Regions from separate parts of the Enterobacter sp. LM3 genome, predicted to be linked through region 2. Evidence: predicted binding sites of a transcription regulator. Region 2 holds the regulator's gene; each other region holds the start of a gene.
What was found. Region 2 encodes CRP, which controls carbon source genes, mostly activating them, when cyclic AMP is high. Its sites were predicted from a motif close to ATGTGANNNNNNTCACAT; they were not measured.
Positions count from the first base shown of each region.

Region 1: a site for CRP is predicted at 3,976-3,993, ahead of aaeR (HTH-type transcriptional activator AaeR). Genes of this name have one in related genera too.
Region 3: a site for CRP is predicted at 3,302-3,319, ahead of yrbN (protein YrbN). Genes of this name have one in related genera too.

Region 1 covers NZ_JBJURN010000021.1:33,029-38,929, forward strand. Annotated here, with positions in the region: gene yhdP (AsmA2 domain-containing protein YhdP) at 1-617, shown strand, start outside; gene tldD (metalloprotease TldD) at 702-2,147, shown strand; gene ACJ9N4_RS18445 (YagU family protein) at 2,198-2,812, opposite strand; gene aaeR (HTH-type transcriptional activator AaeR) at 3,032-3,958, opposite strand; gene aaeX (p-hydroxybenzoic acid efflux pump operon protein AaeX) at 4,138-4,341, shown strand; gene aaeA (p-hydroxybenzoic acid efflux pump subunit AaeA) at 4,349-5,281, shown strand; gene aaeB (p-hydroxybenzoic acid efflux pump subunit AaeB) at 5,287-5,901, shown strand, end outside.
Region 2 covers NZ_JBJURN010000022.1:54,028-59,928, forward strand. Annotated here, with positions in the region: gene ACJ9N4_RS18805 (putative adenosine monophosphate-protein transferase Fic) at 1-350, shown strand, start outside; gene pabA (aminodeoxychorismate synthase component 2) at 382-945, shown strand; gene ACJ9N4_RS18815 (aspartate aminotransferase family protein) at 1,032-2,252, shown strand; gene ACJ9N4_RS18820 (YccS/YhfK family putative transporter) at 2,271-4,358, opposite strand; gene crp (cAMP-activated global transcriptional regulator CRP) at 4,417-5,049, opposite strand; gene ACJ9N4_RS18830 (OsmC family protein) at 5,362-5,766, shown strand.
Region 3 covers NZ_JBJURN010000016.1:86,309-92,209, reverse strand. Annotated here, with positions in the region: gene pnp (polyribonucleotide nucleotidyltransferase) at 86-2,224, shown strand; gene nlpI (lipoprotein NlpI) at 2,334-3,218, shown strand; gene yrbN (protein YrbN) at 3,326-3,406, shown strand; gene ACJ9N4_RS16475 (DEAD/DEAH family ATP-dependent RNA helicase) at 3,399-5,288, shown strand; gene mtr (tryptophan permease) at 5,431-5,901, shown strand, end outside.

The DNA.
Region 1 (5,901 bases), on a different contig from region 2:
AGCTGGATGCGGCGACGGGTTTCTTTGGTGTCAGTACCCCGCTTCGCGGTTCGTCATTCGATATGGATTACGACCTGCACTGGCGTGCGGCACCGTGGAAGCCTGACGAAGCTTCGCTTAACGGTATCCTGAAAACCCACATCGGTAAGGGCGAAATTGCTGACGTAAGTACCGGTCATGCCGGACAGATCCTGCGTCTGCTGAGCTTTGATGCGTTGTTGCGTAAGCTGCGTTTTGACTTTAGCGATACCTTCAGCGAAGGCTTTTATTATGACTCCATCCGCAGTACGGCGTGGATCAAGGACGGCGTGCTGCACACAGACGACACCCTGGTGGATGGCCTGGAAGCGGATATCGCGATGAAAGGGTCGGTGGATCTCGTGCGTCGCGAGCTGGATATGGAAGCTGTGGTGGCACCGGAAATTTCCGCCACCGTGGGTGTTGCGACGGCCTTTGTGGTGAACCCGATAATCGGGGCGGCAGTGTTCGCCGCCAGCAAGGTGCTGGGGCCGCTGTGGAGCAAAGTGTCTATTCTGCGCTACCGCATTACGGGGCCAGTGGATAAACCGCAGATTAATGAAGTGCTGCGCCAGCCGCGCAAAGATGCACAGCAATGATTTGACGTGGGCAGGTAATTGCCTCACTCTCAATAAATATGATCTTTATACCGCCCCGGGCGGCAACGAACGAGTAGCAATACGATGAGTCTGAACCTGGTAAGTGAACATTTGCTCGCAGCGAACGGCCTGAGCCATCAGAACCTGTTCTCCATTCTCGGTCAACTGACCGAACGCCGTCTCGACTACGGCGATCTCTATTTCCAGTCGAGCTATCACGAATCCTGGGTTTTAGAAGACAGCATCATCAAAGATGGCTCTTATAACATCGATCAGGGCGTCGGCGTGCGCGCCGTCAGCGGCGAGAAAACGGGTTTTGCCTATGCCGACCAGATTAGCCTGAACGCACTGGAGCAGAGTGCGCAGGCCGCGCGTACCATCGTGCGTGAAACCGGCGATGGTCGCGTGAAAACGCTGGGTGAAGTGCAGCACTCTGCACTCTATACCAGCATCGACCCGCTGCAGAGCATGAGCCGCGAGGAGAAGCTGGATATCCTGCGTCGCGTGGACAACGTCGCGCGCGCTACGGATAAACGCGTGCAGGAAGTGTCTGCCAGCCTGAGCGGTGTATATGAACTGATTCTGGTAGCCGCAACCGACGGTACGCTGGCAGCAGATGTGCGCCCGCTGGTACGTCTTTCCATCAGTGTACAGGTGGAAGATGACGGCAAGCGTGAGCGCGGCTCAAGCGGCGGCGGCGGTCGTTTTGGTTATGACTGGTTCCTGGGCGATGTCGACGGTGAAGTGCGCGCGGACGCGTGGGCGAAAGAGGCCGTGCGTATGGCGCTGGTCAATCTCTCTGCGGTCGCCGCTCCGGCGGGCACATTGCCGGTGGTTCTGGGCGCGGGCTGGCCGGGGGTGCTGCTGCACGAAGCGGTGGGGCATGGCCTGGAAGGTGATTTTAACCGTCGCGGCACTTCTGTATTCAGCGGGCAGATGGGTCAGCTTGTCTCTTCTGAACTCTGTACCATCGTGGATGACGGTACGATGCGTGACCGTCGTGGCTCTGTGGCAATTGATGATGAAGGTACGCCTGGCCAGTACAACGTGCTGATCGAAAACGGTGTGCTGAAAGGCTACATGCAGGACAAACTCAACGCACGCCTGATGGGCGTTGCGCCAACGGGCAACGGTCGTCGCGAATCTTACGCGCACCTGCCGATGCCGCGTATGACCAACACCTACATGCTGCCGGGCAAATCCACGCCGCAGGAGATTATCGAGTCCGTGGATTACGGTATCTTCGCGCCAAACTTTGGCGGCGGTCAGGTGGATATCACCTCCGGTAAGTTTGTCTTCTCCACTTCAGAGGCCTATCTGATTGAGAAGGGTAAAGTGACCAAAGCGGTAAAAGGCGCAACCCTGATTGGCTCCGGTATTGAAGCCATGCAGCAAATCTCTATGGTCGGTAACGACCTGAAGCTGGATAACGGTGTGGGCGTCTGCGGTAAAGAGGGCCAGAGCCTGCCAGTGGGCGTCGGTCAGCCAACGCTGAAAGTGGATAATCTGACGGTGGGCGGTACCGCCTGATCGGAAGCAGTATGAAAAAAAGGCGCTACTCAAAAAGTAGCGCCTTTTTTTTAACGTAAATGCTCTAACGGGATTTCAGGATCCGGCTCGTGAGTGATGCGGTTGCGCAGATCACGACGAATAATTTCAATTGACCAGAACCAGACCAGATGACCTACGATTTCTGAAACGTGTTCGTACCACGGAAGATCAAAGAGCGGTGGGGTAAGCCCCATCAGCGGGAATGAGATCATGTGGACAAACAGCTGAGCTAATGCACCGGCCAGCAGGCCTTGCCAGAGTTTTATTTTCGGGAAGACTTCTGCAACTATGCAATAACCTACGGCAAAGACGATTGAGAAAATAATATGCGTCACGCCAACCCAGTTAAATATATGTCCGGCAAATGTATAAACGGCCGCGTTAGGATCAATAATCCCCAGCCAGTCGCGCAGAAATACATATGGTGGGTTTAAAAAATTGCGTGAGCAATCGATCTGACCTGCTGCTCTTATTAGTTGTTCTGGCCCGCATGCACCGGTGAATAAATCGATGGGACTACGTGGTGGAAGCGGGACTTCAGCCCCCCATTTTACAAATGCGGAGACAATCCCTGCAATCAGGCCAATGAACGCGGCGAGTCCGTAGCGCCTCCGTGAAGGCGGTGTCATTTCAAATAGATTCATTGTTATTCCTTGTTTAAAGTGATCCTGAGAAATATATTTTTATTGTTTATATGTATAACAAAAATATAACAGTCTGAATTTCAGACGACTACAAGATAAATGACGGGTGGCAAAAGTGTCAATTAACTATTCCTGATAGTCGGGAAGGGGAATTCCTGAATGACTGCTATAGTCATTCAGAGAATATTCATGCCAGATATTCGTTCAGGCGCTGTTGAATTACTCCTTCCTTCTCCCCCGCATTTCCTGGAACAGTTCCGCCACTTTCACAAAATACTCAGTCAGATAGTTGATGCAGACCTGTACTTTGAGCGGCAGCTTGTCTTTCTCTGTATACAGAGCGTAGACCGGGCGCGGATCGGACTGATAGCGCGGGAACAGGATCTCCAGCTCACCGCTGTTGATCTCGTTGATCACCCACATCAACGGTACGTAGGCGATCCCGGCACCGGCAACCAGCCAGCGGGAGAGGGTCATTGGATCGTTGGTCACGAACCGGCCTTCAGGGAGCAGTCTGGTAGAAAGTCCTTCCGGAGCAATCAGCTCAAATTCATTATCCGGACGCACGCTGTATCCCAGCCAGGAGTGGTTACTGAGGTCGGCGGGTTTTTCTGGTATGCCGTACTGCGCCAGATAGCTTTTCGAGGCGCAAACCACCATTGGCATACTGCCCAGCCGACGAGAGAAGAGGCTGGAGTCCTGCAATGCGCCTACGCGGATCACCACATCCAGACCATCGGCAATCAGATCCGGGGCCGGAATGCCCGTCACCAGATTGACGGTTAACCCCGGATACTCTTTAAGCATTTCTGCGGTCATGGCAGCGAGAACATTTTGTGCCATAGTTGAAGAACAACCAATGCGCAGGGTGCCGATAGGCGTGTTGTTAAAGGCGTAGAGCTGCTCGTGAACATCCTGCACTTCATGCAGCATGCGGCGACAGCCCTGATAGTAAATTTTACCCGCCTCCGTCAGTCCAATGCTGCGGGTACTGCGGTTGAGCAGCTTGACCTGAAGCTCATCTTCCAGTTTTGACACCGTCTGGCTGATGGAAGAGACGCTCATCTGAAGTTGCCGTGCTGCGGCGGTAAAAGAGCCAAGTTCAACCACTTTGGCAAAGACCGACATGCGTTTTAAACGTTCCATTATTCACTCTGGCTTAAAAGTGATTTAGATCACATATTATAGATAACAGCATAACAGTTACGTTAATATATTATTAATTACATAACGACTGCGCCACTCTCGCCCGGCGTTTCTTGCTCTTCTGCGGTGGCGTGCGCTAAAAAAATCTGTCGCCTGCACTCTCTCTTATCAAGGTCAACATGAGTCTGTTTCCCGTTATCGTGGTGTTCGGTTTGTCGTTCCCACCGATATTCTTTGAGCTTCTTTTATCACTGGCGATTTTCTGGCTGGTGCGCAGGGTGCTGGTCCCTACCGGGATCTACGATTTCGTCTGGCATCCTGCATTGTTCAATACCGCGCTGTATTGCTGCCTGTTTTACCTGATATCGCGCCTGTTTGTCTGAGGTTGATGTGAAAACGCTAACAAGAAAAATCTCCCGTACCGCCATCACAATGGCATTGGTTACCCTCGCGTTCATCGCTATCTTTCGCGCCTGGGTTTATTACACCGAATCACCGTGGACGCGCGATGCGCGTTTCAGCGCCGATGTGGTGGCGATTGCCCCTGATGTGGCCGGGCTTATCACCGCGGTGAACGTACACGACAACCAGCTGGTGAAAAAAGACCAGGTGCTGTTCACTATCGACCAGCCTCGTTATCAGAAAGCGCTGGAAGAATCAGAAGCAGACGTGGCCTATTACCAGGCGCTGGCCGCTGAAAAACGTCGTGAGGCCGGTCGTCGCAACCAGCTGGGTGTCCAGGCGATGTCCCGCGAAGAGATTGATCAGTCCAACAACGTGCTGCAAACCGTACTGCATCAGTTAGCGAAAGCCGAAGCGATGCGCGATCTGGCAAGGCTGGATCTGGAGCGTACGGTTATTCGCGCACCTTCGGATGGCTGGATAACCAACCTCAACGTCTATACCGGTGAATTTATTACCCGCGGCTCGACTGCCGTGGCGCTGGTGAAACAGAACTCCTTCTACGTGCTTGCCTATATGGAAGAAACCAAGCTTGAAGGGGTGCGTCCGGGCTATCGCGCGGAGATCACGCCGCTCGGCAGCAACCGCGTATTTAAAGGTACTGTGGATAGCGTTGCTGCCGGTGTCACGAACGCCAGCAGTACCAACGACAAGAAAGGGATGGCGACGGTAGATTCCAATCTGGAATGGGTACGTCTGGCACAGCGTGTGCCGGTGCGTATCCATCTGGATGAACAGCAGGGCAACCTGTGGCCTGCGGGTACTACGGCAACTGTGGTCATTACTGGTGCAAAGGATCGCGATGCCAGCCAGGATTCCATCTTCCGTAAAATAGCGCATCGCCTGCGTGAGTTTGGTTAATCGTTATGGGTATCTTTTCCATCGCCAGCCAGCACATCCGCTTCGCCGTGAAGCTGGCGTGTGCCATCGTGCTGGCGCTGTTTGTCGGCTTTCACTTCCAGCTGGAAACGCCACGCTGGGCGGTGCTGACGGCAGCGATTGTCGCGGCAGGCCCTGCATTTGCGGCGGGGGGAGAACCCTACTCCGGCGCGATTCGCTACCGTGGGATGTTGCGTATCGTCGGGACGTTTATCGGTTGTATTGCGGCACTCGCCATTATTATTCTGATGATCCGCACGCCGCTGTTGATGCTGATGGTGTGCTGTATCTGGGCGGGCTTCTGCACCTGGATCTCCTCCCTGGTAAAAGTGGAAAACTCCTATGCCTGGGGGCTCTCCGGCTATACCGCACTGATTATCATCATTACCATCCAGGCCAACCCGCTGCTCGCGCCACAGTTTGCCGTGGAGCGTTGTAGCGAAATTGTCATTGGCATCGTCTGCGCCATCGTGGCTGACCTGCTTTTCTCACCGCGCTCCATCAAGCAGGAAGTGGATCGCGAGCTGGATGCGTTAATTGTTTCCCAGTACCAACTGATGCAGCTGTGCATTGCGCATGGTGACAAAATTGAGGTCGATAAA
Region 2 (5,901 bases):
GCGATATCCTGTTTTGCCACTTTGACTACATCGAGAAAGCCGGTAACGAATTGATGGAAAAACTGGAAAATGAAGGTTATCTGGTGGGATGTGGAAAAGAGGCGTTTATTGCCAGGATCAGCCACTACTATTGTGAAATTAACATGCTGCATCCTTTTATGAGCGGTAATGGTATTGCACAGCGCATTTTCTTTGAACAACTGGCTATCCACGCCAGTTACTTGCTGGACTGGCGCGATATCGATCCGGCCCACTGGAAGCGTGCCAATCAGAACGGAGCAATGGGGGATTTGACGGCCCTGAGCGCGATCTTTCGCAAAGTGGTGAGCGAAGCACGGGAAACTGAGTAGAATAGAGCGGCCTTTTTGTTCTGGAGCCGCCATGATCCTGCTGATTGATAACTACGATTCCTTCACCTGGAACCTTTACCAGTATTTCTGCGAACTGGGTGCAGAGGTCGTTGTTCGCCGTAATGACGACATCAGCCTGGCAGAGATTGAAACGCTGGCCCCGCAGAAAATTGTCATCTCGCCAGGGCCGTGTACCCCGTCGGAGTCCGGTATCTCTCTGGACGTTATCCGCCACTATGCGGGTAAGCTACCGATCCTGGGCGTCTGCCTGGGTCATCAGGCCATTGCTCAGGTCTTTGGTGCGACCATCGTTCGCGCGGCCACAGTGATGCACGGCAAAACGGCACCGGTTACCCACACGGGTACTGGCGTGTTCACGGGGTTAAATAATCCGTTAACCGTCACCCGCTACCATTCTCTGGTCATTGATCCGCCAACCCTGCCCGCCTGTTTTGACGTGACTGCCTGGAGTGAAACGCAGGAGATCATGGGGATTCGCCACCGTGAATGGGATCTTGAAGGGGTGCAGTTCCACCCGGAGAGTATTCTGAGCGAACAGGGCCACCAGCTGCTGGCGAATTTCCTTAATCGCTGAATATCTATTGCCTTGTTGTGATTTTTTATGCATATTTTGTGATTATATTTTCACAATCAATGTGACATAAAATGGATGGTCATGACATGGCAACTGAACAACCAGCAATCACCCGCGCAACATTTGATGAAGTCATTCTGCCAATTTATGCTCCGGCTGAGTTTATCCCGGTGAAAGGAAAAGGCAGTCGCGTCTGGGATCAGCAGGGTAAAGAGTACGTAGATTTCGCCGGTGGGATTGCGGTGACGGCGCTGGGTCATTGTCATCCTGCGCTGGTGGAGGCGCTGAAAACTCAGGGAGAAACCCTGTGGCACACCAGCAACGTCTTTACCAACGAACCGGCTTTGCGCCTGGGGCGTAAGATAATCGATGCGACGTTTGCTGAGCGTGTGCTGTTTATGAACTCTGGCACTGAAGCCAACGAAACCGCATTCAAACTGGCACGTTACTACGCCTCAACGCGTCACAGCCCGTACAAAACCAAAATCATTGCCTTCCATAACGCGTTCCACGGACGCTCACTGTTTACCGTTTCCGTTGGCGGCCAGCCGAAGTACTCCGACGGCTTTGGTCCCAAACCGGCCGACATTATCCACGTGCCGTTTAACGATCTGCACGCGGTGAAAGCGGTCATGGACGATCACACCTGCGCGGTGGTCGTGGAGCCAATTCAGGGTGAAGGTGGCGTCACGGCTGCAACCCCGGAATTCCTGAAGGGGCTGCGCGAGCTGTGCGATGCGCATCAGGCGTTGCTGGTGTTTGACGAAGTACAGAGCGGGATGGGGCGTACCGGCGATTTGTTCGCCTACATGCATTACGGCGTAACCCCCGATATTCTGACCAGCGCTAAAGCGCTCGGCGGTGGCTTCCCGGTCAGTGCGGTGCTCACCACCCAGGATATCGCCTCTGCGTTCCACGTGGGTTCCCACGGTTCGACCTACGGCGGAAACCCGCTGGCCTGCGCCGTTGCGGGTGCCGCGTTCGATATCATCAACACACCTGAAGTGCTTGATGGCGTAAGTGCGAAGCGTGAGCTGTTTGTGAAGCATCTGCAACAGATTGACGACCAGTATGACGTGTTCAGCGAGATCCGCGGTATGGGGTTGTTGATTGGTGCCGAGCTGAAGCCGCAATACAAAGGCCGTGCGCGCGATTTCCTGCATGCCGCAGCCCACGAAGGGGTGATGGTGCTTAATGCCGGGCCAGACGTGATGCGCTTTGCGCCGTCGCTGGTGGTGGCAGAGAAAGATATTGAAGAGGGGTTAAACCGCTTTGCCGCAGCGGTCGGGAAGATAGTCCGGGGATAACCTCATTGCCCGACGCAATCAATATGGCGTCCGCTTTAACACACGCGTTAGCCATATGCCGTGATGCGGACGCTGACGCCATGCCACCGACGAAATGGTGTGCATGGTGTTCAAATGCCCCAGAATGCGCTGCAAATGCTGCTCCAGGGTGCTCATCGGTCCGTGGGTCAGCGTTTCCGGCGCTTCCAGAATGTTTGCATCTCCCGTTTCTCCCGGCGCGTCATACTCCAGACGCTGCTGACAGCGCTGCAGGGCAATTTCACACGACTGCAAATAGCGTTGTGCCAGATCCGGCGTCAGCATCGTATGCTCGCGTGCGAGCGTGGTCATGGCGTTGATATGCTCGACGATAAACTGGCTGTGGGTTACCCACAGCTTCATGTCTGCCAGATAATTCGAGTTAAAGCCCGGTTCCAGCATGGCCTGGTTAAGGGAGTTAAACAGGGCATTATGTGCCTGATTAACCCTCATTCGCTGGTACGCCAGCGGGGAGGGTTGCGGGTCGTCGCTCAGTATTAAGCGGATCGCCTGCTGGTCTGCTTCCAGTGCATCATGGGCGTTCTGCCTGAGTAACCCGCTTTGCCATTGCGGCCACAGCCAGACCATGCCGCCAAAAGCAATCAGACAGCCAATCAGCGTATCCACCAGCCTGGCAATAATAAACTGTTCGCCGTTCAGCGTGAGCAGCTGCAGGGTATACACCGCAGTTACGGTAAAGCCCACCATCGCCCAGCCGTAGTTCTTGCGGATGATCAGATAGCTCACCAGCGTTATCGCCAGCATGCCCACCAGCGTATACCCTTCCGGGACGTGAAAGTGTAGCGTCACGCCTGCAATAATCAGCCCCGCCATTGTACCGCCCGCCCGGTGCAGAATACGCACCCGCGTTGCGCCATAACCGTTCTGCGTGACAAACAGTATGGTCATTAAGATCCAGTACGGTTTCGGCAGATGCAGCGCCACACCCATCAGGCTGGCGATGCTGAGCATGACGCTGATCCGCGCGGCGTTGCGCAGGGCGGCGGATTTCAGGGATAAATAGCTTCTGAGGGCAGGCAGTAGCGGCAGACGCTTTTGTTTATCGGCCATCAGGTCGCGTGGATAGAGTGGCCGCTGGGTGCGTAGCACGCGCGCGATGCGGCTGAAATGCCATGCGGCAAACTGCCCGACCGGGTTATCCGCATGCTGACGGGCAATTTTTTCCAGCGCACCGAGCTGTTTGTCCATGTTGAAGCGCGTCGGGTAGCGGTGATACAGAATATCGTCCGCCAGCACGCGAAGGCGCGCGGCAACGGTTTGCGCGTTCCAGCGGATCACCGCTTCTGCGTGGCTGCGCTCGACCAGCTTCTGCACCTCCTGCGGCTGATGCAGGCTTACCGAGATATGCTCCTGCAGATCCAGCCCCACCTGGAATACGCGGAGCAGCCGTTTGTACTCATGGTTTTTATTGGCGGCGAGCATATGTAGCTGTTGGTAACACTGGCTGATGAGATCCACCACTTTCTGCTGGCGTGCCAGCAGCGGCGGCAGTGATTTTTCCGGATCGGTGTGCTGGGTGAGCAGGGTGTACTTTGCTTCACAGTAATCCGCCAGCAGGATATAGAGCAGGCTCAGGGATTCGCGCAGCGGCTGTTCCCGCCACATCCAGAACCAGAACCAGTTAAACAACCCGTACCATAGCGTGCCGAGAGCGTAGATCAGCAGCGGCTCCCACACCGGCATATTACCCGCGAGGCTAAGGGTAAAGATGGCCGCAATCAGCGAGGCAGGTAGCAGGCGGGCATGCAGTGAGCTGATTTCAGCCGTTACTCCCAGCGTCATCGCCAGCACGGTTAAAATCAGCGGCAGCGGGATATCGCGGGTCAGCAGGAGTTGCACGGCGAGGCTACAGCCAGCAAACAGGCAGCCACCAATAATCAGACGTTTGAAAAATCGCTTATGGGGCGTGTCCAGACCGGCGATGTTGCAGCAGGCGGGAACGAGAGAAAACAGCAGACCCTGTTGAAGGTGTCCGAGGATCAAACCCACGGCCACAGGAAGGCACAACACCAGCGTTTGTCGCAGTGCATAGTTAACTTCCGGGTGGTAGATCAGCCTGCGCCACATGGGGGAATAGAGACAAAAACGGCGTGACACCTTGCGATGACACGCCGTTTGGCCGGAATTAACGAGTTCCGTAAACCACGATGGTTTTACCGTGCGCGGAGATCAGATTCTGGTCTTCCAGCATTTTCAGGATACGACCCACTGTTTCACGAGAGCAACCGACGATCTGACCAATTTCCTGACGGGTGATTTTAATTTGCATACCGTCCGGGTGGGTCATGGCATCTGGTTGTTTCGCCAGGTTCAGCAGCGTCTGCGCGATACGACCGGTCACGTCGAGGAAGGCAAGGTTGCCCACTTTCTCAGACGTAACCTGCAGACGGCGAGCCATCTGGGAAGAAAGACGCATCAGGATGTCCGGGTTAACCTGGATCAACTGACGGAATTTCTTGTAGGAGATTTCAGCCACTTCACATGCTGTTTTTGCACGAACCCAGGCACTACGTTCCTGGCCTTCTTCAAACAGGCCCAGTTCGCCGATGAAATCGCCCTGGTTCAGATAAGAAAGGATCATCTCTTTCCCTTCTTCATCTTTGATCAGCACTGCCACCGAGCCTTTGACGATGTAATACAACGTTTCCGCTTTTTCACCCTGGTGAATCAGCGTGCTCTTCGATGGGTACTTATGAATGTGGCAATGAGACAAGAACCATTCGAGAGTCGGGTCTGTTTGCGGTTTGCCAAGCACCATGCGCTGTTATCCTCTGTTATAAGCTGTCTCCAGAGTCATAAATCGCATCCTGACTCTGGGGTTGCAATCGAATTCTTACCCATACCTGGGAAGTCGGCTGTCGTAACGTTTCGCAGCCAGTAAAGTTTGATGTCCTCTGCATACATGTGTAACGTCAATGTATTACTGTAGCATCCTGAGTGTTTTAGCATAGCTTTCGCCGCGTGTCTCCTGGTGTCTCGCTTCAGCATGACGCAGGTCGCCTTCCATTGCGAGAAATGTAACGCGCGCGTAATCTGTCACCAAAAATGCAACGTTGGAGTTAAGGAATATATGCAAGCGCGTGTGAAATGGGTTGAAGGTTTAACGTTCCTGGGCGAATCCGCTTCCGGGCACCAGATTTTGATGGATGGTAACTCCGGCGATAAAGCGCCAAGTCCAATGGAGATGGTGCTGATGGCCGCTGGTGGATGCAGTGCCATCGACGTGGTGTCGATTTTGCAAAAAGGCCGTCACGACGTGACCGGCTGCGAAGTCAAGCTCACGTCCGAACGTCGCGAAGAGGCACCGCGCCTGTTTACGCACATCAACCTGCATTTTGTTGTTACTGGCACAGCGCTGAAGGACGCGGCGGTATCACGCGCGGTCGATCTTTCGGCTGAAAAATACTGCTCTGTGGCGTTAATGCTGGAGAAAGCGGTAAAAATCACGCATTCGTATGAAGTGATTGAGGCGTGAAGTCGGGGGCATCGTGCGCGTAGATGCCCTCACCGTAACCCTCTCCCACGGGGCTGAGGGTTCCCCAGTAATTTTTTTCTTCTTAAGCAATTAAACTATTTCATTGAAATATAAGACTTATAGCGACTCCATGGT
Region 3 (5,901 bases), on a different contig from region 2:
TTAGTCGCGAGGATGCGAAGAAGATCGGGTTAAATCGTCAGCACACCGGTGGTGTGCTGTCAAACATTTGAGAAAGGACAGAATTTTGCTGAATCCGATCGTTCGTAAATTCCAGTATGGTCAGCATACCGTCACGCTGGAAACCGGCATGATGGCACGTCAGGCTACTGCTGCTGTTATGGTAAGCATGGATGACACTGCGGTATTCGTGACCGTAGTTGGCCAGAAAAAAGCAAAACCAGGTCAGGACTTCTTCCCTCTGACCGTGAACTACCAGGAGCGTACTTACGCTGCCGGTAAAATCCCGGGTGGCTTCTTCCGTCGTGAAGGCCGTCCAAGCGAAGGCGAAACCCTGATTGCGCGTCTGATTGACCGCCCGGTGCGTCCACTGTTCCCGGAAGGCTTCGTTAACGAAGTGCAGGTTATCGCGACCGTTGTTTCCGTTAACCCACAGGTTAACCCGGACATCGTGGCGATGATCGGTGCGTCCGCTGCCCTGTCTCTGTCTGGTATTCCATTCAACGGCCCAATCGGTGCTGCGCGCGTCGGTTACATCAACGACCAGTACGTACTGAACCCAACGCAGGAAGAGCTGAAAGAAAGTAAGCTGGACCTGGTGGTTGCAGGTACTGAAGCGGCGGTTCTGATGGTTGAATCCGAAGCTGAACTGCTGAGCGAAGACCAGATGCTGGGTGCTGTGGTATTTGGCCACGACCAGCAGCAGGTTGTTATCCAGAACATCAACGAACTGGTGAAAGAAGCCGGTAAACCACGTTGGGACTGGCAGCCAGAAGCGGTTAACGACGTGCTGAATGCACGCGTTGCGGCACTGGCAGAATCTCGTCTGAGCGATGCTTACCGCATCACCGACAAACAGGAGCGTTATGCTCAGGTTGACGTGATCAAGTCTGAAACCATCGCGACGCTGGTTGCTGAAGACGAAGCGCTGGACGCTAACGAACTCGGTGAAATCCTGCACGCTATCGAGAAAAACGTTGTTCGTAGCCGCGTACTGGCAGGCGAGCCGCGTATCGATGGCCGCGAAAAAGACATGATCCGTGGTCTGGACGTTCGTACTGGCGTGCTGCCACGTACTCACGGTTCTGCACTGTTCACCCGTGGCGAAACTCAGGCGCTGGTTACCGCAACGCTGGGTACCGCACGTGACGCACAGATCATCGATGAACTGATGGGCGAGCGCACTGATAGCTTCCTGTTCCACTATAACTTCCCTCCGTACTCCGTAGGTGAAACCGGTATGGTGGGTTCACCGAAGCGTCGTGAAATTGGTCACGGTCGTCTGGCGAAGCGCGGCGTGCTGGCTGTGATGCCAGAAGCTGATAAATTCCCGTACACCGTTCGTGTGGTTTCTGAAATCACCGAATCCAACGGTTCTTCTTCAATGGCTTCCGTGTGTGGCGCATCTCTGGCGCTGATGGATGCAGGCGTGCCAATCAAAGCCGCTGTTGCGGGTATCGCAATGGGTCTGGTGAAAGAAGGCGACAACTTTGTTGTTCTGTCTGACATTCTGGGCGACGAAGACCACCTGGGCGATATGGACTTCAAAGTAGCGGGTTCCCGCGACGGTATCTCTGCGCTGCAGATGGATATCAAAATTGAAGGTATCACCAAAGAGATCATGCAGGTTGCTCTGAACCAGGCTAAAGGTGCGCGTCTGCACATCCTGGGTGTGATGGAACAGGCAATCAACGCACCACGCGGTGATATCTCTGAATTCGCTCCACGTATCCACACCATCAAGATCAATCCAGACAAGATCAAAGATGTTATCGGTAAGGGCGGTTCCGTTATCCGTGCTCTGACCGAAGAAACGGGCACCACCATCGAAATCGAAGATGACGGTACTGTGAAGATCGCAGCAACCGACGGCGAGAAAGCGAAATTTGCTATTCGTCGCATCGAAGAAATTACTGCAGAAATCGAAGTGGGCCGCATCTACAATGGTAAAGTGACCCGTATCGTTGACTTTGGCGCATTCGTTGCCATCGGTGGCGGTAAAGAAGGTCTGGTACACATCTCTCAGATCGCTGACAAGCGCGTTGAGAAAGTGACCGATTACCTGCAGATGGGTCAGGAAGTACCGGTTAAGGTTCTGGAAGTTGACCGTCAGGGCCGTATCCGTCTGAGCATTAAAGAAGCAACCGAGCAGTCTCAGCCAGCTGCTGCGCCAGAAGCACAGGCCGCAGAACAGCAAGGCGAGTAAGGTTGCCATTTGCCCTCCGCATTGCGGAGGGCCTATTATCAGGCAGGACGCCTTGTTAAGCCGCCGGGGGACAGGACGTTCATCCAATTGTTGTCTTCGGGAGTGGGAAATGAAGCCTTTTTTGCGCTGGTGTTTCGTTGCGACAGCTTTAACGCTGGCAGGATGCAGCAACTCTGCCTGGCGTAAGAGCGAAGTCCTCGCAGTGCCATTGCAACCGACTTTGCAGCAGGAAGTGATTCTGGCACGCATGGAACAAATTCTTGCCAGTCGGGCTTTAACCGATGACGAACGCGCACAGCTTTTATATGAGCGCGGAGTGTTGTATGATAGTCTCGGTCTGAGGGCATTAGCGCGGAATGATTTCTCACAAGCGCTGGCTATCCGACCTGATATGCCTGAAGTATTCAACTACTTAGGCATTTATTTAACGCAGGCAGGCAATTTTGATGCTGCCTATGAAGCGTTTGATTCTGTACTTGAGCTTGATCCAACTTACAACTACGCGCACTTGAATCGCGGTATCGCATTGTATTACGGCGGTCGTGATAAGTTAGCGCAAGATGATCTGCTGGCGTTTTATCATGACGATCCTAATGATCCTTTCCGTAGCCTGTGGCTTTACATCGTTGAGCGAAAGCTTGATGAGAAGCAGGCCAAAGAAGCACTGAAACAGCGCTTCGATAAATCGGACAAGGAACAATGGGGATGGAACATTGTCGAGTTCTACCTGGGCAACATTAGCGAAGCAACGCTGATGGAACGCCTCAAGGCGGACGCAACGGATAACACCTCGCTCGCTGAGCATCTCAGTGAAACCAACTTCTATTTAGGTAAGTACTACCTAAGTCTGGGGGATAAGGACAGCGCTACGGCACTGTTCAAATTAGCGGTTGCTAACAACGTACACAACTTCGTTGAGCACCGTTATGCATTGTTGGAATTATCGCTCTTGGGCCAGGAGCACGACGACCTGGCAGAATCGGACCAGCAATAGCTGACGACATAAACATCAGCCCGTAATCTTTTGATTGCCATCACCTTAACTGGTGAGGGCGTTGTTGTTCGTCAATACATCTAATTTGAGCCGGTTCACACTTTTCAATGAAAATTGCAGATCATTTTCACGATGAGCTAAGTAGACTGGCCGCCATTGACATTGAGGCACTCGTACTACATGGCTGAATTCGAAACCACTTTTGCAGATCTGGGCCTGAAGGCTCCTATCCTTGAAGCCCTTAACGATCTGGGTTACGAAAAACCATCTCCGATCCAGGCAGAATGTATCCCACATCTGCTCTCTGGTCGTGACGTGCTGGGCATGGCCCAGACTGGTAGCGGTAAAACTGCGGCGTTCTCGCTGCCGCTGCTGAACAACATCGATCCCGATCTGCGTGCTCCGCAGATCCTCGTCCTGGCTCCAACCCGTGAACTGGCTGTTCAGGTTGCAGAAGCAATGACGGAATTCTCTAAACATATGCGCGGCGTAAACGTGGTAGCCCTGTACGGCGGCCAGCGTTATGACGTGCAGTTACGTGCCCTGCGCCAGGGTCCACAGATTGTTGTCGGTACGCCGGGCCGTCTGCTGGATCACCTGAAGCGCGGTACTCTGGATCTCTCTAAACTGAGCGGCCTGGTACTGGATGAAGCAGATGAAATGCTGCGTATGGGCTTCATCGAAGACGTAGAAACCATCATGGCGCAGATCCCGGAAGGTCATCAGACCGCACTGTTCTCTGCAACCATGCCAGAAGCAATTCGTCGCATTACCCGCCGCTTCATGAAAGAGCCGCAGGAAGTGCGTATTCAGTCCAGCGTTACCACTCGCCCGGACATCAGCCAGAGCTACTGGTCTGTGTACGGCATGCGCAAAAACGAAGCGCTGGTACGTTTCCTGGAAGCGGAAGATTTTGATGCGGCGATTATCTTCGTTCGTACCAAAAACGCGACCCTGGAAGTGGCTGAAGCTCTGGAGCGTAGCGGCTACAACAGCGCAGCGCTGAACGGCGACATGAACCAGGCCCTGCGTGAGCAGACTCTGGAGCGTCTGAAAGACGGTCGTCTGGATATCCTGATTGCAACCGACGTGGCAGCACGTGGGCTGGACGTTGAACGTATCAGCCTGGTTGTGAACTACGACATCCCAATGGATTCCGAGTCTTACGTTCACCGTATCGGCCGTACAGGTCGTGCAGGTCGTGCTGGCCGTGCGCTGCTGTTCGTTGAGAACCGCGAGCGTCGTCTGCTGCGTAACATCGAACGTACTATGAAGCTGACCATTCCAGAAGCTGACCTGCCAAACGCAGATCTGCTGGGCAAACGCCGCCTGGAAAAATTCGCCGCCAAAGTTCAGCAGCAGCTGGAAAGCAGCGATCTGGATCAGTACCGTGCGCTGCTGTCGCAGATCCAGCCTGTTGCTGAAGGCGAAGAACTGGACATGGAAACCCTGGCTGCAGCACTGCTGAAAATGGCTCAGGGCGAACGTAGCCTGATCGTGCCACCAGATGCACCGATGCGTCCTAAGCGTGAATTCCGTGACCGTGACGATCGTTTCGAACGTCGTGGCGACCGTAATGACCGTGGCCCACGTGGTGACCGTCCAGAGCGTGGCGGTGAAGACCGTCCACGTCGTGAGCGTCGTGACGCTGGCGAAATGGAACTGTACCGCATTGAAGTTGGCCGTGATGATGGTGTTGAAGTTCGTCACATCGTTGGCGCGATCGCTAACGAAGGCGACATCAGCAGCCGTTACATTGGTAACATCAAGCTGTTCGGTTCTCACTCCACCATCGAGCTGCCAAAAGGTATGCCGGGCGAAGTACTGCAGCACTTTACTCGCACCCGTATCCTGAACAAGCCGATGAACATGCAGCTGCTGGGCGATGCACAGCCACGTCCTGACCGTGGTGGCGAACGTCGTGGCGGTGGTCGTGGTTTCGGTGGCGAACGTCGTGAAGGCGGTCGCAGCGAAGGTCGCGGTGGTGAAGGTCGTCGTTTCTCCGGCGAACGTCGCGAAAGCCGTGGCCCACGTCGTGACGAAGGCTCAAGCCGTCGCCGTGACGCGTAAGCCTTACGCAACTGACGTAAAGTAAAATATACAGCCCCGATAAACACTATCGGGGCTTTTTTTATTCCTTTTGTACTCCTGTACTGGTACAGTGCTGCACATTAAAATGCATCACCGCATTATTGACTGGAGAAATGGCTGTATGGCGACACTAACCACCACCCAAACGTCACCTTCGCTGCTTGGCGGTGTGGTGATCATCGGCGGAACCATCATTGGTGCCGGGATGTTTTCCCTGCCAGTGGTTATGTCCGGTGCGTGGTTCTTCTGGTCGCTGGCGGCGCTGGTCTTTACCTGGTTCTGCATGCTCCATTCCGGGTTGATGATCCTCGAAGCTAACCTGAACTACCGCATTGGTTCGAGCTTCGACACCATCACCAAAGACCTGCTGGGCAAAGGCTGGAACCTGGTGAACGGCCTCTCCATTGCATTTGTGCTCTATATCCTCACCTACGCATACATTTCTGCGAGTGGTTCGATTCTGCACCATACCTTTGCGGAGATGTCGCTGAACGTCCCGGCCCGTCTGGCGGGGCTATGCTTCGCGCTGGGCGTGGCGTTTATTGTCTGGCTGAGTACCAAAGCGGTCAGTCGCATGACGGCAATCGTGCTG